2 regions of the Comamonas fluminis genome follow, and region 1 is predicted to be linked to the other one. Evidence: predicted binding sites of a transcription regulator. Region 1 holds the regulator's gene; the other holds the start of a gene.
What was found. Region 1 encodes sigma-54, which starts transcription at its own class of promoters, with help from an activator protein. Its sites were predicted from a motif close to TGGCANGNAANCTGCTTT; they were not measured.
Positions count from the first base shown of each region.

Region 1 (15,665 bases):
TTGCACATCAAGCGCTGACCGCTCTGATTAACAGAGCGGTCAGCCTTGCCGCGCCTTAAGCCGCAGCCTTGACCTTCAGACGCCAGGCGTGCAGCAGAGGCTCGGTGTAGCCTGAAGGCTGTTCCTTGCCCTTGAAAACCAGATCCAGAGCGGCCTGATAAGCCGCGCCGTCGGGGTTGGCCACCAGGCTCTTGTAGGCGGCGTCGCCAGCGTTTTGCTCGTCCACGATCTTGGCCATGCGGGTGTAGCTGTCGCGCACCATGGCTTCGGTCACGATGCCATGCTGCAGCCAGTTGGCGATGTGCTGGCTGGAGATGCGCAGCGTGGCGCGGTCTTCCATCAGGCCCACGTTGTGGATGTCAGGCACCTTGGAGCAGCCCACGCCCTGGTCAATCCAGCGCACCACATAGCCCAGGATGCCCTGAACGTTGTTGTCCACTTCCTGCTGCTTTTCAGCGTCGGACCAGTTGGGGTTGGTGGACACGGGCACTTGCAGGATGGCGTTGATCAGGTCGTCGCGTGCGGCGTCGGCGTCGGTCTTTTCCAGCTCTTGCTGCACTTCGGCCACATTGACCTGGTGGTAGTGCAGCGCGTGCAGGGTAGCGCCAGTGGGCGAGGGCACCCAGGCGGTGTTGGCGCCAGCCTTGGGCTGGGCAATCTTTTGCTCCAGCATGGCCTTCATCAGGTCAGGCATGGCCCACATGCCCTTGCCGATCTGGGCGCGGCCGCGCAGGCCCATGCCCAGGCCAACCAGCACGTTGCTCTTTTCGTAAGCAGGCAGCCAGGCGCAGGTCTTCATGTCGGCCTTGCGGACCATGGGGCCAGCGTACATGGCGGTGTGCATTTCGTCGCCGGTGCGGTCCAGGAAGCCGGTGTTGATGAAAGCCACGCGTGCAGGCGCAGCAGCGATAGCGGCCTTCAGGTTCACCGAAGTGCGGCGCTCTTCGTCCATGATGCCCAGCTTGACCGTGTTCTCGGGCAGGCCCAGAACCTTTTCAACGCGGCCAAACAGTTCGTTGGCGAAAGCGGCTTCGGCAGGGCCGTGCATCTTGGGCTTGACGATGTAGACGCTGCCAGTGCGGCTGTTGCGGATACCGTTGGCGCCGCCCTTGAGGTCATGAATGGCGATGGCGGTGGTCACCAGTGCGTCCATGATGCCTTCTGGGATTTCCTTCTTGTCCGCGCCCCACAGAACAGCGGGGTTGGTCATCAGGTGGCCCACGTTACGCACAAACATCAGCGAGCGGCCGTGCAGCTTCACAGGCTTGCCGTCGGCGCCGGTGTATTCGCGGTCGGGGTTCAGGCCACGGGTCACAGTCTTGCCGCCCTTTTCGAAGGACTCGGTCAGCGTGCCCTTCAGAATGCCCAGCCAGTTGGCGTAGCCGTTGACCTTATCTTCGGCGTCCACAGCGGCCACGGAGTCTTCCAAGTCCAGAATCGTGGACAGCGCAGCTTCCACCACCACGTCGGACACGCCAGCAGCATCAGAGTCACCGATAGGCGTGGCCTTGTTGATGATGATGTCGATGTGGATGCCGTTGTTCTTCAGCAGTACCGAGGAGGGAGCAGCAGCGTCGCCCTGGAAGCCGATGAACTTGGCTTCGTCCTTCAGGCCGGTCTTGCTGCCGTCCTTCAGGGTCACGACCAGCTTGCCGCCTTCCACAGCGTAGCCCGCGGAATCCTTGTGCGAGCCAGCGGCGAGAGGCACGGCCTGGTCCAGGAAGTCACGCGCAAATGCGATCACCTTGGCGCCGCGGGCGGGGTTGTAGCCCTTGCCCTTTTCGGCGCCGCCGTCTTCGCTGATCACGTCCGTGCCGTACAGCGCGTCATACAGCGAGCCCCAGCGTGCATTGGCGGCGTTCAGTGCGTAGCGGGCGTTCAGGATAGGCACGACCAACTGAGGGCCGGCCTGGATGGCCAGCTCGGCGTCGACGTTCTCGGTCGTGGCCTTGGCGCCCTTGGGCGACTCGACCAGGTAACCAATGGTGGTCAGGAACTGGCGGTAGGCCGCCATATCGGTGATGGGGCCGGGGTTGGCCTTGTGCCAGGTGTCCAGCTCGGCTTGCAGGCGGTCGCGCTCGGCCAGCAGGGCGGCGTTCTTGGGGGCCAGGTCGGCCACGATGGCGTCAAAGCCCTTCCAGTAGGCGTCCTGGTCCACGCCCGTGCCAGGCAGCACTTGGGTGTTCACAAAGTTGTACAGCTCGGTGGCGACTTGCAGGCCGTGGACTTGGGTGCGATCAGTCATAGGAAACCTCTGGTTGATGTCTCTAGATATTCAGGAGGCGTTGCCCATCACGGGCAGCGTGTCATGACACTGTATTTGAATTCTTTGAGTACATAAACACATTAAAAAGTTTGAAACTGGTGATGTTTTTATATGCAATGAAAGCTTTGGTGACCAGTGAGATCAGTTCTGATGAATTTCCTTGCAGTCGCTTCTGCGGGCTATCGTGTCTGATGGCTGGAGTGGCTACGTGAGTGCTACTTAAATTCATAGCGTATGGCGCATGTTCCATAAAGACTTCAGGCAGAAATCACCGTATTTTTCTTCTGAAAAGCCTTAATTTGATGTGAGTGCATGCTCTCGTAAGTCGGGAACTTGTCTGTCATAAATTCACATTTGCAATCAGAAATGATTGGCTACACTGCGTTCATGTGATCGATGTTGATCTCAATCAGTAATTTCTGACTTAGGAGGCCCAAATGGCAAATCTGAATGAAAGCTTGCAAGATCTGATGACCCTGGACGGCGCTCTGTGCGCAGCCGTGGTGGACTACAACAGCGGCATGCTGCTGGGCAGCATCGGTACTGGTGTGGATCTGGAACTGGCTGCGGCTGGTAACACCGAAGTGGTGCGCGCCAAGATGAAGACCATGAAGTCTCTGGGCCTGAACGACAGCATTGAAGACATTCTGATTACCCTGGGCAAGCAGTACCACATCCTGCGTCCTGCCGAGAAGATCAACGGCATCTTCATCTATTACGTGCTGGACAGCGGTCGTGCCAACCTGGCTCTGGCCCGTCGCAAGATTTCTGACGTGGAGTCCAAGATCACGATGTAATCGGGATCTTGGTCGGGCTGCGGCCTGAAGACAGGAAACGGACCCTCGGGTCCGTTTTTGTTTTTGGGGCTGAATCAGGCCGCGATATCAAGCTGCAATCAGCGGCGCACGGAATTGGTAGCCCACTTTTTGCTGCGACTGCAGCGGCACGGCCAGCGGCGTCACGCGCTCGATGCGGCGGCGCAGGCGATAGATGGTGGCGTGCAGGCTGTTGTCCGAATCGGCGGCATGGCTCAACCCCAGCAGGCTGCGGATATGGTCGCGGCTGACGGTGTCGCCATTGGCCTGCAGGAAACACTCCATCAGCATCAGATCGGTGGCGCTGAGTTCTACGGTCTGCCCATCGGGGGCGGTGAGGATGCTGCGGCGGCTGTCCAGCTTCCAGGCGGTGGCCGTCTTGGCCGTGGTCATGATGCGGCGGTGCACGGCGCGCACGGCCAACTCCACCTGCTCGAAAGTCACAGGCTTGGTCAGATACATGTCTGCACCGGCGTTGATGACTTCGGCAAACACTTCGGAGCCCAGGCGCCCGGAGACGATGAGCACACCGGCCTGTGTGCGCCTGCGGATGATGCGCAGCAGCTCGGTGCCGCCCACGCCGGGCAGCATCAGGTCCAGCACATAGAAGTCAAAGCGGTAGGGGGCTTCATCGGCCAGCAGGTCGCTGCTGTCGCTGTAGGCGGTGACGTCCACGCCCTGGCTGCGCAGATGCTGGGCCAGAAATTCACAGTACTCGGTGTCGTCGTCAACCAGGGCAAGGGTGGAAGGCAGCATGTCTGTGACTTTTATTCGGCGAGGCCTTGAGGAATGAGCAGTCGCATGACGGTGCCATGCGGCTGGTTGGGCAGAGCCTCCACTGTACCTTGGTGCAGCTCCAGTACGGAGCGCACGATGAACAGCCCCAGCCCTGCACCATTGCGGTGGCGGCTGTTGTGGCCGCGTGAGCCTTTGTCGAACAGACGCGGGCGCAGTTCGTCAGAGATGCCAGGGCCGGTGTCCACCACTTCCAGAATCAGGGCCAGCGGCTCATCAGATTCCGAAATGCGCAGCACGACCTGGGACTCGCCTGGCGCATAGGCCAGGGCGTTGTTGAGGAGGTTGCGAATCGTCAGCCGCATCAGTGCGGAGTGCAGCTGCACGGTGCGCGGCTGGGTCAACCATTGCACGTCGATGCGGGGGCGCTGATCTGCCGCAATATCGTGCAGCACCAGCTTGATGAGGGTGGGCAGGTCGGTTTCGCTGGAGGCGCCGGCCTTGCCGCCCACGGCCAGGATGGTGCCTGCGGCCAGCGTGTTGTCCAGCGTGCCTATGACTTGCTGCAGCACATGCTCGGCCCGCAGCAGGGCTTTGCTGGCGGGGGTGGCATCGGGCAGATGCAGGTCGTCAATGGCTTTGAGCGTGGCCTGCATGGCAGCAGAGGCGTTGTTCAGCGGCTGGCGAATCTCGTGCGACAGCAGCTGCAGCATTTCATTGTGCTCGGCCAGCATGGCGGTGCGCCAGTCCAGCAGGGTGCGCAGTTTGTCCATCTCGCCTGCCGCATGCTGGCTGCTGCGCAGTTGCTGGTGCAGGGTCTGAAGCTGTTCGCGCTGGCGGGCCACGACCTCGCTGCGCGCATATTCACGGCTGACATCGTGCATCAGCATCAGCACACTGTGGCGGCCATCTGCACTGGCAGGGCCGGGCCTGAGCTGAATGCGCTGGTGCTGGGGCATGCCCAGCTCATCCTCGCGGCTTTCGTCGTATTCCTGGGCCAGGCCCTGGCCCGCTGCGGCAATGTGCTGGGCGTGGCTGCGCCAGATGTGGGACGGCAACAGCGCTTGCACTGTCTGGCCCAATGCCTCAGGTGTCTGAACGCCAAACCATTGCAGCCAGGGCTGTGTCGCCAGTTGCAGCCGCCCCTGCGCGTCCCACAGGGCGCAGCCCAGTCCCGCCTGACCCAGCAGGCCGGGCAGCGCAGGCTGCTCAGGTGACTCTGACACCAGAGCCGCTGAGGGGCTGGGGCTATTGAATTGCGGTGAATCGCTCATGACAGTGGGCCATCAGGTATCGGGCAAAGGCGCTCTCAAAATCATAGAGCAAAGACGGGTGCGGCTGAATGGGCTCATAGCCGGTGCGAATAACCGATATGCCAGTGTCGAAATACCTTTAAATTTTGATTTAAACGTATATAAATACCCATGATTTGATTTTGACTTGTGACTTCTAGGTAAGATATAAAAAATAACTGTTTCATACATAGACCTTATGAAGCGGTTGAAATCTGACTGGCTGAATGAATACTGATAGCAGCCAGCCCTTGAAGTACAAAGACTTCCAATAAAAACACTTTAAAAATCAAAGCTGCTTGCGCGGTAAATGCTACTAAATTGGTAGTGGTTCAACGCTGCGCAGGAGACAACAAGGAACAGACAGGAGCAGCGGTCATGGACAAACTCAAGGCATTTGAGTCATTTGTATCAGTCGCAACACGGGGCAGCCTCACTGCCGCCGCCAAGGCCGAGGGCGTAGCCCCCGCCATCATGGGGCGTCGCCTGGACGCGCTGGAAGAGCATCTGGGCGTCAAGCTCATGGTGCGCACCACCCGTCGTATTTCTCTGACGCATGAAGGCAGCGCATTTCTGGAGGACTGCCAGCGCCTGCTGTCCGATGTGTGCAATGCCGAAGCCAGCGTTTCTGCGGGCGGCGTCAAGGCCACAGGCCATCTGCGCATCACGGCGCCTGCCGGTTTTGGCCGCCGCCACGTTGCGCCGCTGGTGCCACGTTTTCGTGATCTGCACCCCGATGTGACGATTTCGCTGAACCTGAGCGACCGCGTGGTCGATCTGGCCGGTGAAGGTTTTGACTGTGCCGTGCGCGTGGGCGATCTGCCCGACTCAGCCCTGGTCAGCGTGCGCATTGCCGACAACCGCCGCCTGTGCGTGGCCACGCCCGCCTATCTGGAGCGCCGTGGCACGCCCAAGCACCCCAGCGAGCTGACCCAGCACGACTGCCTGACGCTGTCTTCCGACGCTTCGCAGACGCGTGGCTGGGCATTCCGCATTCCTCACCCCGAAAGCGGTACCAGCGAAGTCGTGCACTTCAAACCCGGTGGCCCGCTGGACTGCTCTGACGGCCAGGTGTTGCACGACTGGTGCCTGGGCGGCTGGGGCATTGCCTGGCGCAGCACCTGGGAGGTGGAGGCCGAAATCGCCGCAGGCCGTCTGGTGCCGGTGCTGGAAGACTTTGCCGCGCCGCCCAACGGCATCTTCGTTGTCTTCCCTCAGCGCAAGCACATGCCGCTGCGTGTGCGCATGTGGATTGACTACCTCAAGCACCATTACAACCAGCCGGAGTTCTTCCGTCTCGGTCTGGATTCCTGAGCGGGCTTGAAAGCGTGGACAATGGACTGGTCGCCGCCCCACAGCTTGTGGCGCGGCATTCCAGTCCATTTTTTATCGCTTAGCCATGACTTTTGAAGCCGTCCTTGCCAGCGTGCACCTGCTGGCCATTTTGACTCTGGTGGTGTTTCTGACCAGCCAGGCCGCACTGTGCCGGGTGGAGTGGATGAGCGCCGCCGTCGTGCAGCGCCTGGCGCGCCTGGACATGATTTACGGCATTGCCGCCGTGATTCTGCTGTTGACGGGGATTGCGCGCCTGGTTTGGGGCGTCAAGGGCGTTGGTGGCTATGTGTCTTCGCCCCTGTTTCACATCAAGATGACCTTGTTCGTCGTGGCGGTGCTGCTGTCGCTCAAGCCTACCTTCACCTTCCGCCGCTGGAAGAAGACGCTGGACGCCACAGGCCAGCTGCCAGCCCCTGAGGAAGTCAAGCAGACGCGCAAGTGGGTGATGTGGCAAGGTCATCTGATTCCCGTCATTGCCGTCATCGCCGTCTTCTGGGCGCGAGGCATGTAAATCCGCCGCCACAGCCAGAGCTGGCTGTGATTGGCGGGTGCGCCAGTGTGCGCTGCAGCATACGCGCGGCCGGTTTGCAACGCCTTGTTGCGCCGATGCAATCCAGCTTGGCAGCGTAGATCGGGGCAGCCACGTAAAATCGCCGGATGCTTTCCGTCAAACAAGAATTGCTCGCCGCCCTGGCTGCGGAGCTCGAAACCCTTTCGCCCGGCGCCGGCGCACGCGCTGCGTTTGAAAACCCCAAAGTGGCAGCCCATGGCGACTTCGCTTGTACGGCGGCCATGCAGCTGGCCAAGCCCCTGAAGGCCAACCCCCGCGCACTGGGCGAACAGCTCAAGGCCGCGCTGGAAGCCACGCCCGCTTTCCAGAAGTGGGTGGATGCGATCGAGATCGCCGGCCCCGGCTTTTTGAACATTCGCCTCAAGCCCGCTGCCAAGCAGGAAATCATCCGCGAAGTGCTGGCGCAGGGCGAGAAGTTCGGCTACCAGGCCGACCGTGGCGAGAACATCCTGGTGGAGTTTGTCTCCGCCAACCCCACCGGCCCGCTGCACGTGGGCCACGGCCGCCAGGCGGCGATTGGCGATGCCATCAGCAATCTGTACAGCACCCAGGGCTGGAAGGTGCACCGCGAGTTTTATTACAACGACGCGGGCGTGCAGATCGACACGCTGACCAAGTCCACCCAGCTGCGTGCCAAGGGCTTTAAGCCCGGTGACGAGTGCTGGCCTACCGACAGCGAAAACCCGCTGGCCAAGAATTTCTACAACGGTGACTACATCGCCGACATCGCCCAGGCCTTTCTGGCCAAGGAAACCGTCAAGGCCGATGACCGCGAGTTCACCGCCAACGGTGATGTCGAGGATTACGAGAACATCCGCAACTTCGCCGTGGCTTATCTGCGCAACGAGCAGGACAAGGATTTGCAGGCCTTCAACCTCAAGTTTGACGAGTACTACCTCGAGTCGAGCCTGTACAAGAACGGCCATGTGGAAGACACCGTCAAGCGTCTGATCGAAAGCGGTCACACCTACGAGCAGGACGGCGCGCTGTGGCTCAAGTCCACCGACTACGGTGACGACAAAGACCGCGTGATGCGCAAGACCGACGGCACCTACACCTACTTCCTGCCTGATGTGGCGTATCACATCCAGAAGTTCAAGCGTGGCTATGGCAAGGTCGTCAACATCCAGGGCACGGACCACCACGGCACCATCGCCCGCGTGCGCGCCGGCTTGCAGGCAGCCAATGTGGGTATCCCCCAGGGCTACCCCGACTACGTGCTGCACACCATGGTGCGCGTGGTGCGCAATGGCGAAGAGGTCAAGATCAGCAAGCGTGCGGGTTCTTACGTCACGCTGCGCGACTTGATCGAGTGGACCAGCAAGGACGCCGTGCGCTTCTTCCTGCTGAGCCGCAAGCCTGATACCGAGTACACCTTTGACGTGGACTTGGCCGTGGCCCAGAACAACGACAACCCCGTGTACTACGTGCAGTACGCCCATGCCCGTATCCAGTCCGTGCTGCGCGCCTGGCAAGAGGCCGGTGGCGCAGGCGTGCCTGCGCTGGGTGATGTGGATCTGTCCGCGCTGGAAGGCCCACAGGCCCAGGCCCTGATGCTGCTGCTGGCGAAGTACCCCGAGATGCTGACGGCCGCCGCTGCAGGCAATGCGCCACACGACGTGACCTTCTACCTGCGCGATCTGGCCTCCAGCTACCACAGCTATTACGACGCCGAGCGCATTCTGGTGGACGACGAGAAGGTCAAGCTGGCGCGACTGGCACTGGTCGCGGCCACGGCTCAGGTGTTGCACAATGGCTTGGCCGTGCTGGGTGTCAGTGCACCCGAGCGCATGTAATTTGAAGCGTAAACAAAGCGACTTATGAAGAAGCAGCAACGCGGTGGCACCATTCTGGGGCTTATCTTTGGCATGGTCATCGGTCTGGCAGCAGCGCTGGCCGTGGCTATCTATGTGACCAAGGTGCCAGTGCCATTCCTGACCAAGGGTGGCAACAACACGCAAAGAGATGCGGCGGAAGCCGAGCGCAACAGAAACTGGGACCCCAACGCTCCGCTGCAAAGCCGCCAGCCAGCGCCGCCACCTGTGGCAGCGCCCACAGCGCCCAGCGATGTGACCGTGACGCCGCCCACCACACCGGCGCAGCCCACATCGACGGGCGGCGTGGCCACACCAACGACACCCACGACGCCAACCACTCCCGCAGCGCCTGCTACGCCCGAGCCGACCAAGCCCGCGCAAGCCGCAGATCCGCTGGGTGATCTGGTCAAGGAGCGCTCTGCCGCTGCTGACAAGGCGGACAAGGCTGAAAAGGCCCGTGCAGAGCGTGAAAAGGCGGCGGCTCAGGCTGCTCAGTCGGGCGACGCTGCATTCAACTACTTTGTGCAGGCTGGTGCTTTCCGCGGCCAGAGCGAAGCCGAGGCACAGCGCGCCAAGCTGGCCATGCTGGGCTGGGAGTCGCGCATCAGCGAACGTGAGCAAAACGGCATCACCATCTTCCGCGTGCGTGTAGGCCCGTTTGGCAAGCGCGATGATGCGGAGTCCCTCAAGGGCAAGCTGGATGGGGCTGGCGTGGATTCTTCGCTGGTGCGTGCGGCGAAATAACGCTACCCCCTGAGGCGCTTTGCGCCTTCCCCCAAGGGGGACGGCATCCTCGCTGCGGGGCGGCCCTTGCTTGATGCCTCTGGTTTAGATTGCGCCAGTTGAACTTTTTAGAGGCTGGCGCCTCAGATATTGCAGACTTGAACTCAAGGAGTTTGTTGGAATGAAACGCCGTGAATTTTCTATGGCTGCCTCGGCAGCTGCTGCTGGTGCTCTGACTTTGGGCGCTTCCTCTAGCTGGGCCCAGGGCGCTGCGCCCAAGGAAGGCAAGGACTACATCAAGCTGGGCAAGCCCGCTTCGGTCAGTGCACCGGCAGGCAAGGTCGAGGTGATTGAGTTCTTCTGGTACAGCTGCCCCCATTGCAATGCCTTCGAGCCTCAGTTTGAAGCCTGGGTCAAGAGCCAGCCTGCCGATGTCGTGGTGCAGCGCGTGCCTGTGGCGTTCAATGCATCCTTTGTCCCCCAGCAGAAGCTGTACTTCACGCTGGAAGGCATGAACCTGCTGCCCCAGCTGCATGCCAAGGTGTTCCGCACCATTCACGTGGAGCGCAACCTGCTCAAGACCGATGACGCCATCTTCGAGTGGGTTGGCAAGCAGGGTGTGGATCTGGCCAAGTTCAAGACCGTCTACAACTCTTTCACCGTGAACAATCAGGTGCGCAAGGCTAGCCAGCTGCAAAACGAGTACGACGTGGAAGGCGTGCCTGCCATGGGCGTGGCGGGTCGTTACTACACAGACGGCACCAAGGCCGGCAACATGGAAAACGTGCTGCGCGTGGTGAATGCGCTGGTGGCATCCAGCCGCAAAGCCTGATTTCCGTCAGCAGTCTCGCAAGCCCGCCTTTGTGCGGGCTTTTTTGTTGGAGATTTATGCAGGGCTTGCTAAAAGGGAATGACTACAATGAACGCAAGAAACGTGCCTCTCATGAATAAAACACTCCTACCTCTTGCGCTGGCCTGCGCTCTGGCGGCAGCGACTGGCATCGCCCATGCCGAAAAGGCCGACAGTGCCAAGCCCATGAACATCGAGGCGGACGCTCTGCGTCATGATGAGCTCAAGCAGACCAGCGTCTTCACCGGCAATGTGGTGATGACCAAGGGCTCCATCGTGCTGCGTGGTGCGCAGCTGGATGTGCGCCAGGACGCAGAGGGTTACCAGTACGGCGTCATCGTGGCGGAACCCGGCAAGCGTGCCTTCTTCCGCCAAAAGCGCGATACCGTGCCAGGCCAGCCCGAAGAGTTCATTGAAGGCGAAGGCGAGACCATTGAGTACGACGGCAAGGCCGATATCGTCAAGTTCATTCGCCGCGGCGAAATGCGCCGCTATCGCGGTGGGCAGCTCAATGACCAGGTGACGGGCTCCATCATCATCTACAACAACATCACCGACGTTTACACGGTCGATGGTCAGAAGACTAGCGGCGGCCTGCCCAGCTCTTCCGTAGGCCAGGGTGGTCGTGTCCGCGCTGTCATGGCACCCAAGGACGGCACGCCCGGCGCTCAGCCCAAGCCCGCGACACCTGCAACGCAGCTGCGCCAGAGCATGACGCTGGGCGGCGAGAAAGTTGACGAGAAGAAATGATCGAGCCCACTTTCTCTGACGCCAGCGGCAGCCGCACCGGAGAGGCCGGCAGCCGTCTGGAGGCCCGGCATCTGGCCAAGTCCTATGGCAGCCGCAAGGTGGTCAAGGACGTATCCCTGTCCGTGCAAAAAGGCGAAGTGGTCGGTCTGCTCGGCCCCAATGGCGCGGGCAAGACCACATCGTTTTACATGATTGTGGGTCTGGTGCGCAGCGATGGTGGCGAGATCTTCATCGACGGCCACGCTGTGGGCAATATGCCGATTCATCAGCGCTCGCGTCTGGGTCTTTCCTATCTGCCTCAGGAAGCCTCGATCTTTCGCAAACTCAGCGTGGAAGACAATGTGCGCGCCGTGCTGGAGCTGCAAAAAGATGAGCAAGGCAAGACGCTGAGCCGTGAAGAGGTGGAAAAGCGCCTGACGGGCCTGCTGCAGGAACTGCGCGTGGACCATCTGCGTGAATCTCCGGCGCTGGCGCTGTCTGGTGGTGAGCGCCGCCGCGTGGAAATTGCCCGTGCGCTGGCCACGCAGCCGCGTTTCATTCTGCTGGACGAGCCTTTTGCCGGTATCGACCCTATCGCGGTGATCGAAATTCAGCGCATCATCGGCTTCCTCAAGGAGCGCGGCATTGGCGTTCTGATTACCGACCACAACGTGCGCGAAACGCTGGGCATTTGCGATCACGCCTTCATCATCAGCGACGGTCATGTGCTGGCCGAAGGCACACCAGAGCAGATCGTGGAGAACGCCGATGTGCGCCGCGTCTATCTGGGCGAGCATTTCAGGATGTGATGGGTAGTATGGCCCCCACGTTCCCTTACTTCATGTACTCACTTCCCCCGCGCCGGGTGTCCCCCCAATGAAACCAGGGCTGTCGCTACGCGTATCGCAACATCTGTCGCTGACGCCGCAGCTGCAGCAATCGATTCAGCTGCTGCAGCTGTCCACTCTGGAGCTGGCGCAGGAAGTCGAGCAGATGCTGATCGACAACCCTTTTCTTGAGCGCGATGCGGAGGATGCGGGCGCTCCTGATGAAATAGCAGCCAGCCTAAACAACTCAAGCATTTCAGAGATATATCAATCAGAAAAAGAGACTGAGAAAGCGCAGGCAGCTTCAGAATCCATAGCAGAGCCCGCCACCGCAGAAACCCCGGAAAACCTGAACTGGGAAGCCGATGGCATTGATGGCCAGGATGGCGAGTGGGGCGGGGAATCCAGCAGCGAGTGGGATAGCCCATCGCTCAGTGGCAGCGGCTCTGGCAGCAACCGGGACAGTGACGATGAGGTCGATGCCATTGACCTGGCCCGCGAGCATGTGAGCCTGACCGACTTTCTGCATCGCCAGGCGCTGAGCCTGCACCTCGGGGCAGAAGACATGGCTGCGCTGCGTTTTCTGATCGAGTCGCTCAGTGACGACGGCTACCTTGAAGACCCCTTGCAAGAGCTGGCGCAAAGCCTGGCTGGTGATGACTTTGAGGAGCGTGAAGAGCTGGAGCAGCGCTTTTCCATTGCACTCAAACTGTTGCAAAGTCTGGAGCCCGTAGGCGTTGGCGCGCGCGACCTGGCTGAATGCCTGCAGCTGCAACTGCGCGATCTGATCCGCGAGGCCGAGGACGAGGGCACGACACAAGCGCACATGAATCTGCTGCTTCTGGCGCAAAACATCTGCGCCCAGCCCATGGACCTGCTGGCGCGGCGTGATCTGCGCAAGCTCACCAGCCTGTGCGGCGCCCGTGAAGAGGCTTTGCGCGAAGCCATGGCACTGATTGCACGGCTGGAGCCACGGCCAGGGCGCCGGTTTATGGATGTGGAGCGCCAGATCGTGGTGCCTGATGTCATCGTGCGCCCTGTGCGCGCCAGTTCAGGCCGCGTTGATTTTGCCGTGCAGCTCAACCCCGATGTGATGCCCAAGCTGCGTGTGCACGATATCTACGCCAGCGTGCTGCGCCGCCACAAAAACAGCGAAAGCCATGCCGCACTGCAGCAGCGTCTGCAGGAGGCCCGCTGGTTCATCAAGAACATTCAGCAGCGTTTCGACACCATCTTGCGCGTCTCTGAAGCGATTGTGGAGCGGCAGAAAAACTTCTTCGTGCATGGCGAGTTGGCCATGCGCCCGCTGGTGTTGCGCGATATTGCAGACCAGTTGGGCCTGCATGAATCCACCATCAGCCGTGTGACAACCGCCAAGTACATGGCCACGCCGCAAGGCACATTCGAGCTGAAGTACTTCTTTGGCTCAGGCCTGGGCACAGAAACCGGCGGCAGCGCGTCCAGCACGGCAGTGCGTGCGCTGATCAAGCAGTTTGTGGACGCGGAAGACACGAAAAAGCCGTTATCAGACGCCAAACTGGCCGATATGCTCAAGGAGCAAGGCATCGAATGTGCCCGCCGCACCGTCGCCAAATACCGCGAACAGCTCAAGATACCCACGACCACGCTGCGCAAGGCGCTGTAAAAGCTCGCTGCCGCCCACAAAAAAGCCGCTGATGCATTGCACAGCGGCTTTTTTGTGGGCGGGTGACTTCTGTGTTCTTTTCGGCTGATTTGTGGATCGCATGAGTTTTCAATTTATTCAGAAATTTATAAAAACAATACCAAATGGTCATTTTTGATTCGTTGCCTATTAAAAATGACTGATTGGTATAGTTCATGTACAAGAGTTGATGCCGGATTGTTTTGCATGGCTGCTCTTGCCCGGATCTGATGCCGGTTTTCTGTTCTTGATGGTGCATTTATGTCTACAACACAAACAGCCAAGCCCTCTGGTGGCTTACTGCCACGCATTTTTGGCGTGGTTCTCGTGCTGGTGGGCCTGGTTCTGGCGATCGGCGGCATTCGCCTCGCTGCGCTGGGTGGGTCCTGGTACTACCTTATCGCCGGTTTGCTGACGGTTATTTCCGGTGTCTTTCTGGTCAAGCGCAATGCCAAGGGCGGCCTGCTGTACCTGGTGGTCGTGGTCGGCACGGTGATCTGGGCGCTGGCCGAAGTCGGTGCTTTTTTCTGGGGCCTGGTGCCTCGCCTGGCGCCGGTGCTGGTGCTGGGCTTTTTGGCAGCGCTGTGTGTTCGGACGCTTTCTGGTAAGCAAAACAAGCTGGCCATCCCCGCCGCCGCTGTGCAAGCTCTTGTGCTGCTGGCCGGTGCGGTGTCCATCTTCACGCCGCACGATACGGTGCAAAACACCGCCAAGCTGGGCGAGACCCCGGTGCGCGAAGTGGCCACGGTGTCTGATGCCAGCAGTGCCGACAATCAATCGCTGCAATTTGGCCGTGATGCCGACAGTGCCCGCTATGCGCCGCTGGACCAGATCAATGCTGCCAATGTGAACCAGCTGAAAGTGGCATGGACTTTCCATACAGGTTCAAAAACTGGCAAAAACTACGAAGACCAGAACACGCCTATTCAGATTGGCGACAGCCTGTACATCTGCACGCCAGAAAACCGCGTGATGGCGCTGGATGCCGAGACTGGCGAAAAGCGCTGGGAGTGGAATCCTCATGTGAAGGAAGCATCGTTCTGGAATCGCTGCCGTGGTGTGGCGTATTACGAGATGCCCCAGGAGATGAAGTCGGCCGATGGCTTGTGCGACACCCGCATCATCACCACGATGAAGGATGCCCGGCTGTGGGCCTTGGATGCCAAGACCGGCAAGGTGTGCTCCAGCTTCGGCAAAAACGGCTCGACTGATTTGTCCGAAGGCATGGGCCCGTATGAAGAGCATTTCTACATGCCCACTTCGCAGCCCTTTGTGGTGGGCAGCCGCGTCATTGTGGGCGGCTGGGTCTGGGACAGCCAGCGCACCGATGAGCCTTCGGGCGTGGTGCGTGCGTTTGACCTGAAAACGGGTGAGATTGACTGGGCATGGGATCTGGCCAACCCCGGCATCACCAAGCTGCCTCCCGAAGGTGAAACCTACACCAAGGGCACGCCCAACTGGTGGTCGTCTGGCGCCTATGACGCCAAGCTGAACCTGATCTATCTGCCGCTGGGCAACGGAACACCTGACTTCTGGGGTGGCCACCGCAGCAAGGAAACCGATGCGCATTCCAGCTCCATGGTGGCGCTGCATGCCGACACCGGCAAGCTGGCCTGGAAGTTCCAGGGCATCCGCAATGACACGTGGGACTATGACGTTGCCTCGCCTCCCACTCTGGTTGACCTGCCCGATGGCAAGGGCGGCGAAACGCCTGCACTGGTGATGGCGACCAAGACGCACCAGCTGTTCATGCTGGACCGCCGCGATGGCAAGCCCGTGGCCCAGGTGGAAGACCGTCCCGTGTCGCAAGAGATGTTGCCCGGTGACCGCGTTGCTGCGACGCAGCCCTTCTCGGTTGGCATGCCGCAACTGGCCAAGGACAAGCTGGAAGAAACCGATATGTGGGGTGCCACCATGTTCGATCAGCTGTATTGCCGCATCAAGTTCAAGCAACTGCGCAATGACGGCATGTTTACAAAGATGACGGATAAGCCCACGCTGATCTGGCCTGGCTACTACGGTGGCTTCAACTGGGGCGGCAT
Region 1 is NZ_CP066783.1:4,563,220-4,578,884, reverse strand. It holds gene JDW18_RS21255 (malate synthase G) at 56-2,245, opposite strand; gene JDW18_RS21250 (hypothetical protein) at 2,704-3,063, shown strand; gene JDW18_RS21245 (response regulator transcription factor) at 3,151-3,837, opposite strand; gene JDW18_RS21240 (sensor histidine kinase) at 3,849-5,090, opposite strand; gene JDW18_RS21235 (LysR family transcriptional regulator) at 5,487-6,422, shown strand; gene JDW18_RS21230 (DUF2214 family protein) at 6,508-6,954, shown strand; gene argS (arginine--tRNA ligase) at 7,101-8,810, shown strand; gene JDW18_RS21220 (SPOR domain-containing protein) at 8,835-9,575, shown strand; gene JDW18_RS21215 (thiol:disulfide interchange protein DsbA/DsbL) at 9,736-10,386, shown strand; gene lptA (lipopolysaccharide transport periplasmic protein LptA) at 10,498-11,154, shown strand; gene lptB (LPS export ABC transporter ATP-binding protein) at 11,151-11,942, shown strand; gene JDW18_RS21200 (RNA polymerase factor sigma-54) at 12,010-13,605, shown strand; gene JDW18_RS21195 (membrane-bound PQQ-dependent dehydrogenase, glucose/quinate/shikimate family) at 13,885-15,665, shown strand, end outside.

Region 2 (15,665 bases), 470 kb from region 1:
GGTTGGTGGCGCAGGCCAGTGTGGTGATGTCTGCAGCGCGCAAAGCATCGATAAAGCTTTGTTCTGGCAGGCCAAAGTGAAAGCTGACCACTGCGGGTTTTTGCTGCAAAACCATGGCCTGCAGCTGCGCGTTGCCTACTGCAGATTCGTAGATGCAGCGCAAGCCTGACGGGGCTTGCGCGCCGTAGCGGGCAAACTCGGGGGCCAGATAGCGCAGCCACTGCGCTTCGCGCTCTGCATCAGGTGTTGCGGTCTGGTGGCAAAACAGGTTGACGTTGAACGGGCGTGTGGTCAGCGCCTGCGTTTGCGCAATGTGCTGACGCGCCTGATCCACCCCATAAGCACCAATCCCCACCGAACCCAGCGCACCTGCATTGCTGACAGCGGCGGCCAGTTGCGGCGTCGATGTCCCAGCCATAGGCGCTTGAATAATGGGGTGCTGCAGGCCCAGACGGGCCATCCACAAAGGCATATTGCTCATCGCATTTTTCTCACTCAATCAATACTCAAGAAGCTGTGCGGGCGAGGCGGCTGGATGCGACCAGCACCGCCCCCAGCGCCAGCGCTGCGCAGCCCAGCACAAACAGCTGGCGGTAGCTGCCGGTCTGCGCGTAGATAAACGCCATCAGATAGCCCGATGTAGCCTGCAGCAACGCAAACGCTGCCGTGGCATAGCCCCACATTTTTTTATGCCGTGCGGGGCCTATGAGCTGCATCAGATAGCCCGAGGTAATGGCCGCCATGCCGGGCGACAGCGCCCCCACCAAAAAGCCCGAGACCGCATGCGCGCCCAAGCTGGCAAACAGCAGCGGCATGCCAATGGCAACGGCCTTGACGATGTAGGCGCCGGTGGTTGTGCCCCACCAGCCCCAGCGTGTGGCGCAGTAGGCGGCGCACAGCGGCCCGGCAATGGCACCCAGCCCGAAGAAGGCCCACTGTGTGGATGCATAAGCTGCGCCCAGGTGCAGTTCGCGGTCCAGATAGTCCACCCAGAACACGGTGTGCGGCACAAAGCCAAAGGCGTCGCAGGCATAGGCGATGAAGACCAGCACGACGGCGGCGCTCCAGAGCGATGCAGAAGGGGCTGGAGCACTTGCAACGGGTGATGCTGGAACCGGTGCATGCAGCGAAATCTGGCGCGCTGCGCACCAGCCTGTCCACAGCGCCATCACACACAGCACCGTCAGCGACCACCAGACGGCGCTCAGGCTGGTGCGCGCAAACATGGGCACCAGCGTGGCCGCCAGCAGGGCCCCCACGCCAATGCCGCAGAACATCAGCGGCCCCAGGATAGAGCGACGCGAAGGATCGGCGGCTGCCATGGCCACCGACGGACCCAGCACCATCAGCACCGCGCCGGCCATGCCAGATATCAGCCGCCAGACAAAGAACACCGCCATGGGCTGGGGCAGGCTGCAGCCTGCAAAGCTCAGTGCCACCGCAATCCAGCAGATCAGCAGCACACGCAAGGCGCCGATGCGCTCAGCCAAAGGTGCAGCAGCCAGTGCACCAAGCAGATAGCCCAGCAGATTGGCGGCGCCCAGATAAGCCACCTGCTCGCCGCTGAACCAGCCGGCATGCACCATTTGCGGCATCAGCGCGGTGTATGCAAACCGGGCCAAGCCCACGCCGCTGAGCGTGGCCATGAAGCCGGTCCACAAAAGAGGAAGTTCTTGGCGCTGAATCACTCGGTACATCCCTTGCAGTTACAGAGGGAGCGTAAACGCAGTTCTGCAATCATGTCCAATGATTCAAAATGATCGATTGAATCGCCAAAGGAGATACTGGAGCACAGCATGCAACTCAAATCCTTGCGTATGTTCGAAGCCGTCTGCGACAGCGGCAATTTTGGTGCGGCCGCCCAGCAGCTGCACACGGTGCAGTCCAACATCACGGCCCATATCAAGAAGCTGGAAGACGAAGTAGGCGCGCAATTGCTGGTGCGCGCCAACCCCGTTTTTCCCACCCCCGCCGGGCACACACTGCGCCGCCATGCGCAGCACATGCTGAAGTCTCATGATGAGGCGCTGGCGCAGCTGCAATCGCACCACACCGGGCTTGCTCAGGTCAGAGGAGCGCTGCGTTTAGGTTCCATGGAAACTACCGCTGCTACGCGCCTGCCACCTTTGCTATCCAAACTGAGACAACAGCATCCCGGCATTGATCTGGAGCTGCAAGTCAGCCCCACGGCCAGCCAGCTGGCCGAACTGACCGCTGGACGCATCGACTGCGCCTTCATCAACGGTGCTGCGCCGCAAAGCGATCTGCAATCCTGGCCGCTGTTCAAGGAAGAACTGGTTCTGGTCAGCGGCCAGCCGCTGCAGAGATTCCCGACAGCTGACGAGTTCAGCGCCTGCGTATTTCTGGCCTTTCGCCAGGGCTGCAGCTACCGCCAGCGCATTGAGCTGCTGATGGCCGCCATGGGCATCAGCGCCGTGCGCATCATGGAACTGGGCATGCTGGACACCATTTTGGGCTGCGTCGCGGCAGGCATGGGCTATGGCCTGATGTCACGCGCGCTGGTCGAATCACAGCAGCAGCGCTTTGATGTGCACTGGATGCCCCTGCCCGCCCCTTTTGACAAGGATCTGGCCTGGGTGAACACCTGTTTTGTGACGGGCGCTGTCAGCGGCTGGTCCCCGGCCATGCATGCGTTTGCGCAGGTGTTGGGGATTGACCTCAGTCACGAAAACAGCGATTGAAGCGAGCACCCACCTGAGCGATAGTTACCAGCTATACAACTTGCTGATGAGTAGCACATGCATATTGCTCTGGTGCTCGCAGGCGGCGTCCTGCAACTGGCTCTCTTCGTTCTGTTTGGCTGGCTCTGGGGGGCCAGCACCACCGCCATGGCGCTGGCCGCCAAGTGGTTTATCCCCTTCTGGTGCCTGATTGCTGCGGTGAATATGTGGATTGGCGTGAGCCACGCTGGCTATTCAGTGCGAGAGGAGTTCCCCATCTTGCTGCTCAACGCAGCGATTCCTGTGGCACTGGCTGTCTTTGTGGACTGGAGACTCTCTCATGCGCACTGAAACCGCCCCCCTCTCCGTGCTGCGCCACCGCGACGGCCACCATGCACGCGTCACTTTTGAAGAGCTTTTCTTCGATCTGGTCTATGTGTTTTCCGTCACACAGATCAGCCATGAGTTGCTGCACAACCTGACCTGGATGGGCGTACTGGAGACGCTGATTCTCTGGTTTGCCGTCTGGCTGGGCTGGCAATACACGTGCTGGTTCACCAACTGGTTCGACCCTGAAAACCCCAAAATCCGGGGCGTGGTTTTTGGCTCCATGTTGTTTGCGCTGGTCATGGCTTCCAGCATTCCGCAGGCTTTTGGCTCACGCGGGCTGATTTTTGCCCTGGCCTTATGCTGCATACAAGTGGGACGAACGGCGCTGGTGCTCGTCATGCTGCCCGCAAGCCACGCGCTGCGACGCAACTACGCACGCATGCTGGGCTGGCTGTCAATTTCTGCCATGTTCTGGATTGCCGGCGGCCTGATGGAGCATGAAGCACGCATAGCCCTATGGCTGATTGCTGTGCTGTGTGAATATGTCTCCCCCATGTTCGGCTTTGCGCTACCAGGGCTGGGCCGCTCGCAGACCAGCGAGTGGACCGTTGAAGGCGCCCACATGGCCGAGCGCAGCCAGTTGTTTGTCATCGTGGCACTGGGCGAGACCCTGCTGGCCAGTGGCGCCATGTTTGCCAAGGCGCAATGGGATGGCTCTGTGGTGTCGGCCCTGCTGGCCACGTTTCTGGGCACTCTTGCGCTGTGGTGGCTGTACTTCGGCACCACTCACCGGGACGCTTCCGAAAAAATCACCCATTCCGATGATCCAGGTCGTATTGCCGCTTATTTCCATTACATCCACGCTATTCTGGTGGCCGGCATCATTGCCAGCGCGGTCGCCAATGACCTGATTCTGAGCCACCCGCATGAGGCGGCCTCTGCGGCCTACATCGCTGTGCTGGTGGGCGGGCCCGCCATCTATCTGCTGGGCAGTGCCATCTACAAAAAAGTGGTGTACGGCCATATCACTGCTTCCCATGTTGTGGGCGCCGTAGTTCTTCTCGCACTGGTGCCGGTTGCCGTTCGTCTGGATTTGCTGACCATAGGATGGCTGACCACGGTGGTGCTACTGGCTGTCAGCTGGTGGGATATCTGGAGCCTGCGCCGCAGCCGTCAGGCGGCCCGCTGATCCACCTCGGCCATTGCAGCGGCCTTCAATGCGGCTGCAGCAAGGCTCTGCGATATTGCAAAGCTTCGGCCACATGCGCCTGGGCAATGGTGTCAGAGCCTGCCAGATCAGCAATCGTGCGCGCCACCTTCAGCGCACGGTGTGTGCCGCGTGCTGACCAGCCCAGCCGGGCAGCGGCCTTGTGGGCAAAGGCCAGGGCTTCGGGCTCCAACTGCAGATGTGCATCCAGCTGCGCGCCTTGCAGCAAATGGTTGCTGGTTCCCTGGCGCTGCAAAGCCCTGTCACGCGCCAGGCTTACGCGCTGCTGCACAGTGGCGCTGCGCTCTCCCTCTGCCGCTGCCAGCAATTCCTCAGGCGGCAGGGCCGCCACTTCCACATGCAGATCAATGCGGTCGAGCAAGGGGCCACTGATACGCGCCTGATAGCGCGCCACCTGATCGGGCGTGCAGCGGCAGGCCCGCACCCACGATCCCCAGTAGCCACAGGGGCAAGGGTTCATGGCAGCCACCAGCTGAAAGCGCGCGGGAAACTCTGCACGCCGCGCAGCCCGCACAATGGTGATGCGCCCGGTCTCCAGCGGCTCACGCAAGGCTTCCAGCGCACTACGGGCGAATTCCGGCAATTCGTCCAGAAAGAGCGCGCCACAGTGCGCATAGGAAATTTCTCCGGGCCGGGGTGGTGAGCCACCGCCCACCAGCGCCACCGAACTGGCCGTGTGATGGGGCGCCGCAAAAGGGCGCTGCCGCCATTGCGCAAGCGTGAAGCGGCCGCTGAGGCTGGCGATGGCTGCGGCCTCCAGTGCCTCATCATCCGTCATGGGAGGCAGCAGGGCGGCAAAGCGCTGGGCCAGCATGGACTTTCCAGAGCCCGGGGACCCGATCATCAAGACCCCATGCGCGCCAGCTGCTGCAATTTCAAGAGCACGCTTGGCCTGCATCTGGCCACGCACCTCGCTCAAGTCCTGCACATAGGGCACTGGCTCGGCGGGCCTGGGCTGCATGATCTGCCAGCCCTCTGCGTCCACATTCGCATCGTCTGGCGCTGCCGCCGCATGGGCCATGAACTGCTTGACCACATCCAGCAGGTGCTCTGCCCCAAAGACTTCAATGGCCGGAACAAAAGCGGCCTCCTGCGCGCTATCGACTGGCAGCACCAGCCGCACATCGCGCTGCTGACGCTGCAGCGCCAGCGCAGTGGCCAATGCCCCACGCACCGGGCGCAATGCGCCTGTCAGCGATAGCTCGCCTGCAAATTCGTAATCCGCTAGTCTGGCGGCCTCGATCTGGCCGCTGGCCGCCAGAATGCCCAGCGCAATCGGCAAGTCAAATCGCCCCGAATCCTTGGGCAAATCTGCCGGTGCAAGGTTGACCGTAATGCGTTTGTTGTTGGGGAACTCCAGCCCCGAATTGACGATGGCGGCACGCACCCGCTCGCGGGCTTCTTTGACTTCCACATCAGCCAGGCCCACCAGGGTGAAAGATGGCAAACCGTTGGCCAGATGGACTTCCACGGTAACTCCCGGCGCATCCAGCCCCAGCAAGGCACGACTTTGAACCAGTGCAAGCCCCATAAGCGCCCCCGATCCATGATGAGCGTCTAGGTTAGACGCGAGTCAGCGCATGAAGCAATAGGGGCGAGCAGCACACGGCTGCGCCCACCTTGTGCCTCGTAGCCCCCCAAACATCGCCCTGATTTGGTGCGCAGATCACAACTCTGTCAGGCACACGACATTCCAATCCCTTGATGCACCAAAGAGGTGCAAGCCAGTTTCAACCTTGGCGCAGCGACTCAAGAGCGTCTTGTTTGCAGGCGTTCCTCTCTGTAAGCAGTCGCATCACAGCCCCTGAACACGATTGGCACGGTCTGTGCTTTATCTGCTGTATCCAAGAATTTTTTGCAAACCGGAGGAACCCAGAATGACCCGTCTCGCTGCCAGCCGTTTCAAAACCTTCGCCAAAACCACTGCTCTGGCCTGTGCCGTGCTGTCCCCTCTGTGGGCTCATGCGCAACTGTCTGCCAACGTGGCGCTGACCACCAACTACAAGTTCCGTGGTCAGGACCAGGACAGCAGCCGCAACCGCACCGTCAAGCCTGCGCTGCAAGGCGGTTTTGACTACACGTTTGGCGAGACCGGCTTCTATGTGGGCAACTGGAATTCCTCGGTGGACTGGCTGCCTGGCAACTCGCTGGAAACCGATTTCTACGGCGGCTACAAGTTCAAGGCCGGTGATATTGACTGGGATGTGGGTGCGCTGACCTATGTCTATTCCGGCAACGCCCGAGGCAACACCACGGAAATCTATGGCTCGGGCACTTACGGGCCTTTCACAGCCAAGTACTCGCACACGGTCTCGAAGGACTATTTCGGCTGGGCTGGGGCGCGTGATGGCTCGGGTCTCAAGGGTCGCAACACCGGATATCTGCAACTGGCCTACAGCCAGGAGGTCGCCCCCAAGGTGACACTGAAAGCATCTGTTGGCTACACGCATTTCTCCAGCGACATCAAGAACCTGGGCGTGCCCAACTATGTGGATTACAGCGTGGGTGGTGCCTATGACCTGGGCGAGGGCTTCTCTCTCGCAGCCGCAGTCACCGGCGCCAACAAGAAAGCCTATTTCGGCGATGTGAACAAAGCCCGTCTGATCGTGACGCTGGCCAAGACTTTTTAATCTCTGAGGAGCCTGTCATGAAAATGGTGTCCGCCATCATCAAACCCTTCAAGCTGGACGAAGTGCGCGAGGCGCTGTCCCAAATCGGTGTGCAAGGCATCACCGTGACCGAAGTGAAGGGCTTTGGCCGTCAGAAAGGCCATACCGAGCTGTACCGCGGTGCCGAATACGTGGTCGATTTTCTGCCCAAGCTCAAGATCGAAGTCGCCATCGCCGACGAGCTGCTCGACTCCGTGCTGGACGCCATCGAAGGCGCTGCGCGCACCGGCAAGATCGGCGACGGCAAGATCTTTGTCATGCCGCTGGAGCAATCCCTGCGCATCCGCACCGGCGAAACCGGCGAATCGGCACTTTGAGTCACTACTTCCGCTAAAGAGAAATTGCCATGACTAAGAAACTCTTGAGTGCAGGCCTTGGATTGGGCCTGCTGGCAGCCAGCGCCGCCGCTGTGGCGCAAGACGCGGCCCCTGCAGCCGCGCCCGCTGTTGCCGCCGCTGTGGAAGCGATTCCCACACTGAGCGCTGGCGACACGGCCTGGATGCTGACCTCCACCATGCTGGTGATTCTGATGATCATCCCCGGCCTGGCGCTGTTCTACGGCGGCCTGGTGCGCAGCAAGAACATGCTGTCGGTGCTGGCACAGGTGTTCATCATCTTCTCGCTGATTACCGTGCTGTGGGTCATCTACGGCTACACCCTGGCATTTGGCGGTGAAGGCAAGTTCTTCGGAGGCTTTGACAAGCTGTTCCTGATGGGCATCACGCCAGACACGCTGTCGAGCATGCTCAAGACGATTCCTGAATATGTGTTCGTGGCCTTCCAGTCCACCTTTGCCGCCATTACCGTGGCACTGATCGTGGGCGCGTTTGCCGAGCGCATCAAGTTCGCCGCCGTCATCGTGTTCTCGGTGCTGTGGTTCACCTTCAGCTACATCCCCATGGCCCACATGGTGTGGGGCGGTGGTCTGCTGGCCGCTGATGGCGCGCTGGACTTTGCGGGCGGCACCGTGGTGCACATCAACGCCGCGATCGCCGGTCTGGTGGGTGCCTACATGCTGGGCAAGCGCATTGGCTTCGGCAGGGAAGCCCTGCCCCCTCACAGCCTGACGCTGACCATGGTGGGCGCATCCCTGCTGTGGGTGGGCTGGTTTGGCTTCAACGCAGGCTCTGCCGGTGCTGCCAACGGCGCTGCGGGTCTGGCCTTCATCAACACCATTGTTGCCACCGGCGCTGCCGCCCTGTCCTGGATTGCTGCCGAAGCGCTGCACCGCGGCAAGGCTTCCATGCTGGGTGCTGCTTCGGGTGCTGTGGCCGGTCTGGTCTGCATCACGCCCGCCGCTGGTTTTGTCGGCCCCATGGGCTCCATCGTGATGGGCATCATCGCTGGCCCTCTGTGCCTGTGGGGTGTGTCCGGTCTCAAGCGCCTGCTCAAGGTGGATGACGTCTGCGACGTATTCGGTGTGCATGGCGTGGGCGGCATTCTGGGCGCCATCCTGACCGGCGTGTTCTGCGCCAAGGGTCTGGGCGGTATCGAGCCCGATGGCTACAACATGGCCCATCAAGTGTGGGTGCAGCTCAAGAGCGTGCTGGTGACCATTGTCTGGTCGGGCGTGGTGTCCTTTGTGGCCTACAAGATCGCCGCTCTGACCGTGGGTCTGCGTGTCTCCGAAGAGTCCGAACGTCAAGGTCTGGACATCACTTCTCACGGTGAAGTCGCGTATACACGGTAACCCCCTGAGGCGCGTTGCGCCTTCCCCCTTTCTCTACGCGCTGCGCGCTAAGGAAGGGGGACGACAGCCTCGCGGCGGGGCGGCGGGGCCGCCTAGGCCCTTGCTTGCTGTCTCTCACGCAACAGCGCGTCGGTCAGCAAATCAAAGGGCATACAGCTCAGGGTACCCACTTCTTCGCAAGTTCAGTTTCATTACATTGCCCCGCAGCGACCACTGCGGGGCTTTTTTATTCACGCGGGCGTTTCAAAAAAATCAAAGCAGCCCCATGCCCAGCGCACAGGTGCAGCCGCTACCATGCAAGCCATGGATTCAGCCGCACGCCACACCACAGCCCTCAGCGAGCGCATTCGCGCCGCCGCCCATGACAAGACCCCCCTGCGCATTCGCGGTGGTGGCAGCAAGGACTTCTATGGCCTGAAGCTGCAGGGCGAGTTGCTGGACACCCGCGCGCTCAGCGGCATCGTCAGCTACGAGCCCAGCGAGCTGGTCGTCACCGTGCTGGCAGGCACACCGCTGGCCGAACTGGAAGCCGCGCTGGCCGCCCAGGGCCAGTGCCTTGCATTCGAGCCACCGCACTTTGGCGCGCACAGCACCGTGGGCGGCATGGTGGCTGCGGGCCTGTCCGGCCCCTCCCGCGCCAATGTGGGGGCCGTGCGCGACTTTGTGCTGGGGCTGGAAATGATCAACGGCCAGGGCGAAGTCCTGCGCTATGGCGGCCAGGTCATGAAAAACGTGGCCGGGTATGACGTATCGCGGCTGATGGCAGGCAGCTGGGGCACGCTGGGGCTGATCACCGAAGTCAGCCTCAAGGTGCTGCCCCATCCCGTGGCCGAAGCCACGCTGCGCTTTGCCGATTGCAGCCAGCAGCAGGCGCTGCAGCATCTGAACCACTGGGGCGGCCAGCCCCTGCCGCTAAATGCCAGCAACTGGCTGCAGGAAGATGCGCAAAGCCAGGGCACGCTGTACCTGCGCCTGCGCGGTGCACGCGCTGCCGTGCATGCCGCCTGCCTGCGCCTGGGCGGCGAACTGCTGAACGCCGAAACCACGGCGGCTGACTGGCGTGCCAGCCGCGACCTGACGCTACCCTGGTTCGCAGCGCGTGCCGCCGACCATTGCCTGTGGCGGCTTTCCGTGCCCGCCACCGCAGCACCACTGCCGCTGCCTGCCGATGCCACCGGCCCCTTCATTGAGTGGCACGGCGCGCAGCGCTGGGTGCAGGCTCCACGTTCGGCAGCGGCCACGTTGCAGCAACTGGCCCAGTCCGTAGGTGGTTCTGCTTCTCTTTTCAGAGCTGAAAGCCCACATCAGATAAGCGGTATCAGCGATTTTGATACCTATGCACAAAGCAGCGCCGCAGGCCGCACCAGCGCTCAGATTCACGCCCGGCTCAAACAGGCGTTTGACCCTTCAGGCATCTTCAACGTGGGCCGTCTGTCGGCGAATTGGTAACAAGGAAAAGAGTCGCCATGCAAACCAATCTTGCCGCCGAATACCGCGCAACCCCCGAGGGGCTTGAAGCCGAAGCCATCTTGCGCAAATGCGTGCACTGCGGCTTCTGCACCGCCACCTGCCCCACCTACCAGACGCTGGGCGACGAGCTGGACGGCCCGCGCGGCCGCATCTACCTCATCAAACAGGTGCTGGAAGGGCAGACACCCACACGCTCCACACAAGAGCACCTGGACCGGTGCCTGACCTGCCGCAACTGCGAATCGACCTGCCCCAGTGGCGTGCAATACGGTCATCTGGTGGATATTGGCCGCAAGATTGTGGACGAACAGGTTGAACGCCCCACAGGCGAGAAACTGCAGCGCTGGCTGCTCAAGGAGGGCATGAATTCCACGCTGTTTGCCCCCGCGCTGAAGCTGGGCCGGGCAGTGAAAGGCTTGCTGCCAGAGTCACTGGCCGAGAAGATTCCTGCTGCGCAGGATGCTGGCCTCTGGCCCACACGCGAACATGCGCGCAAGGTGTTGCTGCTGGCAGGCTGCGTGCAGCCCGCCATGATGCCCCGCATCAACTACGCCACTGCCCGCGTGCTGGATGCCGTGGGCGTGCAGACCGTGATTGCAGGCAATGCAGGCTGCTGCGGCGCGGTGAAGTTTCACCTCAACGACCAGGAAGGCGGCAAAGCCCAGATGCGCGCCAATATCGACGCCTGGTGGCCGCTGGTAGAGAGCGGCGAGGTCGAAGCCATTGTGATGAATGCCTCGGGTTGCGGCGCCACCGTGAAAGACTACGGCCATCTGCTGCGCCACGAGCCGCAGTACGCCGACAAGGCCGCACGCATCAGCGCGCTGACCCGGGACTTGAGCGAGCTGCTGCCCGCCATGCTGCCTGAACTGGTGAAAAAGCTGCAAGGCCAGTTGCAGACGCCCCAGGCCCCTGTGGCCTACCACCCGCCCTGCACGCTGCAGCATGGCCAGAAGCTGCGCGGCGGCGTGGAAGGCGCGATGCGTGAGCTGGGCTTTGACGTGCGCGTGGCGCGTACCGAATCGCACCTGTGCTGCGGCTCTGCAGGAACCTATTCGGTGCTGCAGCCCGAAATCTCGCACCAGCTGCGCCAACGCAAGATCGCCGCGCTGGACGAGCCTTTTGCACCGGCCAAAGCAGCGGCGATTCTGTCGGCCAACATGGGCTGCATCGTGCATCTGCAAAACGGCACCGATGTACCCGTGATGCACTGGGTAGAGCTGCTGGACCAGTCATTGACAGCCGGGTAAGCACGGCCCGACACCCCCGATTGCCACTGCAGTTTGCCGTTGCTGGCATGATGGGAGGTTTTTTCCCTCAAGCCCACGGGCTTTGCCATGACTGAAATCGTGTCTCAACCACAAGAACAGCAAGCCCAGGCCGCCCAGCAGCCTGAGGCACAGAACGTTGCGCAGGAACAAGGCTCTGCCGTGCGCCGCTCGCGCCGTGGCGGTGGCCGCGGTGGCAATGCCGCCAAGTCGGCCCAGGCAGCCCAGCCTCAGCAGGCACAACGCCCCGCCAATCCACTGCTGGAGCAACTGGCCCAGTGGCACCCAGCCCTGTTTGGCGAGCAGCTCGTTCCCTTCAAGCGCGGTATTTTTGAAGACCTGATGGCCGCTCACCCCGAGCTGGACAAGGAAGCCCTGAAGGCCGCCATTCAGCAGCACACACGCTCTGGCAGCTATCTGGCAGCCATGGCCAGCGGCCAGCCTCGCCATGACCTGAATGGTCAGCCCGTGGAAGCCACCTTGCCCGAGCATGTGCACCACGCGCTGATTGAGGTGTTCCGCCGTCGCCAGCAGCGCTCGCAGGAAGACCTGACGCCCAAGCTGCGCAACCGCATCATCGTGGCCTATGAAGCCTCTGGCCTGACCCGCGAAGAGTACGCCGAGCGCGTGCTGGGCAAGAACGAAGCCACCAACACCCTGGTCGCCGAAGCACTGACTGAAGCCGATGCCCGCGCCGCCAAGGACGAAGCACTGCTGCGCTCTTTCACCCTGAGCGGTCAGACTTCCGAGCAGGATTTTGCCGAGATGTACGGCATGAACCCCCGTCAGGTAGCGCAGCAACTGGAGCGTGCGCGCCGCCGCCAGACCGCTGCTTGATGTGAAAGCAGCTTTGCTCCGCGCAAGGCTGCTCGCAGAATGCCCAGTCACCTGGAGCTTCTGCATCAAAGACCGCTCAGGCCAGCGCTGACCGCGCCCGGCTTGGTCGGCACACCTGCCCCAGTTGCCAGCCTGCCCGCGCAGTTGCTGCACCGGAGACAGGCCCGATGACGATTTCGCGCACATGCCATCCGCCCAGGCTGGCCTGCTCGCGTTTGCCGTGCGCGGGCCTCATTCTTTTCACAAACCGCCGCATGGCTTTTTGAGAAAAGAAGGAGACTGTTATGTGGCTGGGTTTATCGCTGTTTTACGTGGGTGCCGTGCTGTTTCTCAACGGCCTGTGGATGCTGGGCAAGATTGCCGACAAGGAAATCTGGGTCATCAACATCTTCACCGGCGTGGTGTCGCTGTGCATCGGGCTGGCCAGCATCTTTGGCCCTGCGGCTGATGCCGCCTCCATCAAGAGCGGTGCACTCACGCTGCTGTTTGCCTTCACGTACCTCTGGGTCGCCTTCAATCGCTTCACAGGCGCAGATGGCCGGGGACTGGGCTGGTTCAGCCTGTTTGTCGCCATCACCGCTGTGCCCGTAGCCATTGACAGCTTGCTGAGCGCCCACAGCGCACTGGACTGGTGGATGGGCATCAACTGGGCTGCCTGGGCCGTGCTCTGGGCCTTGTTCTTCGTTCTGCTGGCCCTCAAAAAACCCATTGACCGCATGACAGGCTGGCTGTGCATTGCGCAGGGCGTGCTGACCGGCTGGGTGCCGGGATATCTGATACTTGCGGAAAAGCTGGTTTAACTATCGAAAGCAGAGCTTTCAGCGCTTCATACATAAGCGCTTCAGCCTGTTTACCGCTGCTTTCTGAGATTACCCAGAGACGCCAGCAGCGCGGCCCCCATGATGAGCGCCCCACCAGCCAGCGTGCGGCCAGACAGGGTCTTGTGAGCAATCAGCACCGATGACACGCTGGCAAACACCACCTCGGACAGCATGACCACCGAGGTCACGCCCGAGGGCAGGCGCGCTGCGCCGAACTGCAGCGCCCAGTTACCCAGCATCAGCAAAACCGACAGGCCGACTGCCACCAGCAGCCAGTCGGCATGCAGCGCAGGAAAGCCTGAAACCGCGCCCACGGCGCTAGCGGCGACTGCGCTCAGCAAGCCCATGCTCATGCAGCCCGCAAACATGGCCAGCATGCGTGCCTGGGCCGGAATGTGCTGAAAGCGACGCAGCAGCACATTGGTCAAGGCAAACATGAAGCCGCCGAACACCGCCAGCCCATCGGCCAGAGACAGGCCGGAAAACAGGCCCGCCAGCGATGCATCTGCGGGCAGCAGCACCAGCACCACGCCCGCAAACGCCAGCAGCAGGCGCAGCAGCGCCATGGGTGTGGGTTTTTCACCCAGCAGTTTCCAGGCCAGCAGCACCGCCCAGGCGGGCATGAGATAGAACAGCAAAATGACGCGCACCACGTCGCCCACGGTCACGGCCCAGTTAAAGGCCACGTTGTTCAGGCCCGAACTGACTGCCAGCAAAATCAATACCGGGTACCGCCAGACCTGCCTGACTGCACCAGGGCGCAGTGCCATCAGCCCAACCAGCACCAGTGCATACATGAACGCCGTGGCCCACAGCGGGTGCAGGCCGGCATCGTGCATCAGGCGAAACGGCCACCAGGAAAGCCCCCAGATCAGGGCGTTGAGCAGCAGCGCAAATATGGGCAGAGGACTATGCATAAAAAATGCTTCTAGCGCTTTTGCATAAAGCGCTAGAAGCTATCAATTCAGTAGTTTTTTGCAGCCGTGGCTGCAGGTATCAATGGCAGTCGCGGCGAGCGATTTCCAGCAGCTTTTCCACTTCCTGTGGATGATGCTTGCAGTTATGGCGGTGCCACAGGCCGATCAACACCATGGTAGCGGCCACCAGCAGGCCAAAGACGGTGATCGCACCAAAGGCCGTGAGCCCCATCTTGGTAGACAGGCTGTAGAACGCGCCCATGGCCAGAATGGCCAGTTGCTCGTTGAAGTTCTGCACCGCAATTGAGCGCCCAGCACCCATGAGGTTGTGACCCCGGTGCTGCAGCAGCGCATTCATGGGAACAACCAGAAAGCCACCCAGCCCGCCCAGCACGATGAGGAAGGGAATGGCAACCCAGAGGTTGTCGATAAAAATCATGCAGACCACCAGCAGGCCCATCATCATGCCCAGCGGGATAACGCGTGTGGCGTTGTCCAGGCGCATGCGCATGGAAGCGACGACGGCGCCCACGGCTGTGCCTATGGCAACCACGCCCACCAGCGCCGAGGCTTGTGTGGTGCTGTAACCCAGCGCTGCAGCGCCCCAAGCCAGCACGATGTAGCGCAGATTGCCGGATGCCCCCCAGAACAGCGTGGTGGTGGACAGCGAGATCTGGCCCAGCTTGTCGGCCCACAGGCGCTTGCTGCACTGCCAGAAGTCTGGCAGCAGGCCCAGCACGTTGGCGGCCAGGCTCTTGTCCGGGTCCTGGCGCAGCGGGCGCATGGCCACGCCCGTCAGCGGAATGTGCAGATTGAACCAGGCGGCAATCGCGTAGATCAGGATCAGCACGGCGATGGCGGCTTCCGCCGGGGTATCCACGCCGGTGTCGAAATACGGGAAGTCAAAAGCCAGCAGATGATCGGAAATAGTGGGGCCAACCAGCTGACCGCCCACCAGCACACCCAGAATGATGGAAGTGATGGTCAGGCCTTCGATCCAGCCATTGGCCTTGACCAGCTGCGATGCAGGCAGCAGCTCCGTCAAAATGCCGTATTTGGCGGGCGAATAGGCCGCAGCCCCCAGACCGATGACCGCATAGGCCACCAGCGGGTGATGGCCAAAAAGCATCATCAGACAACCCACCACCTTGATGGCATTGCTGATGAGCATGACCTTGCCCTTGGGCAATGCGTCTGCAAATGCGCCGACGAACGGCGCCAGAACCACATAGAACAGGGCGAACATGGGCACCAGAGCAGCACGTTGCCACTCGGGGGCGCCATTGGCACGCAACAGCTCGACAGCGGTCACAAACAAGGCGTTGTCTGCCAGCGAGCTGAAAAACTGCGCTGACATGATGGTGTAGAAACCGCGCTTCATGAATTAGCTGTAACTGGCACCGGCTGGGCCGATGCCAAGGAAATAAGAGACCCTGTGGCAAGTGACTGGCGGTTATATCACGCAGGCTTGGCCTGACAGTGCCAGAATCCCACTGGTCTGATTGAGAAAAGCCATGCCCCGTCCCATTACTGCCACCATCCATCCTGAAGCCGTTCGCCACAATCTGGAGCGGGTACGGCAAGCCGTGCCCGATGCCAAATTGTGGTCCGTGGTCAAAGCCAACGCTTATGGCCACGGTATCGAAAACGTGTTTGAAGGCCTTCGAGCGAGCGACGGCTTCGCCATGCTGGACCTGGACGAAGCCCAGCGCGTACGCAATCTGGGCTGGCGCGGCCCGATTCTGCTGCTGGAA
Region 2 is NZ_CP066783.1:173,238-188,902, reverse strand. It holds gene JDW18_RS01120 (NAD(P)H-dependent flavin oxidoreductase) at 1-481, opposite strand, end outside; gene JDW18_RS01115 (YbfB/YjiJ family MFS transporter) at 507-1,688, opposite strand; gene JDW18_RS01110 (LysR substrate-binding domain-containing protein) at 1,797-2,702, shown strand; gene JDW18_RS01105 (hypothetical protein) at 2,760-3,032, shown strand; gene JDW18_RS01100 (low temperature requirement protein A) at 3,022-4,200, shown strand; gene JDW18_RS01095 (YifB family Mg chelatase-like AAA ATPase) at 4,226-5,770, opposite strand; gene JDW18_RS01090 (TorF family putative porin) at 6,117-6,869, shown strand; gene glnK (P-II family nitrogen regulator) at 6,887-7,225, shown strand; gene JDW18_RS01080 (ammonium transporter) at 7,255-8,598, shown strand; gene glcE (glycolate oxidase subunit GlcE) at 8,893-10,047, shown strand; gene glcF (glycolate oxidase subunit GlcF) at 10,065-11,318, shown strand; gene JDW18_RS01065 (ProQ/FinO family protein) at 11,406-12,173, shown strand; gene JDW18_RS01060 (hypothetical protein) at 12,250-12,408, opposite strand; gene JDW18_RS01055 (AmiS/UreI family transporter) at 12,458-12,973, shown strand; gene JDW18_RS01050 (DMT family transporter) at 13,024-13,911, opposite strand; gene lplT (lysophospholipid transporter LplT) at 13,991-15,292, opposite strand; gene alr (alanine racemase) at 15,426-15,665, shown strand, end outside.
Region 2: a site for sigma-54 is predicted at 6,055-6,072, ahead of JDW18_RS01090 (TorF family putative porin). Genes of this name have one in related genera too.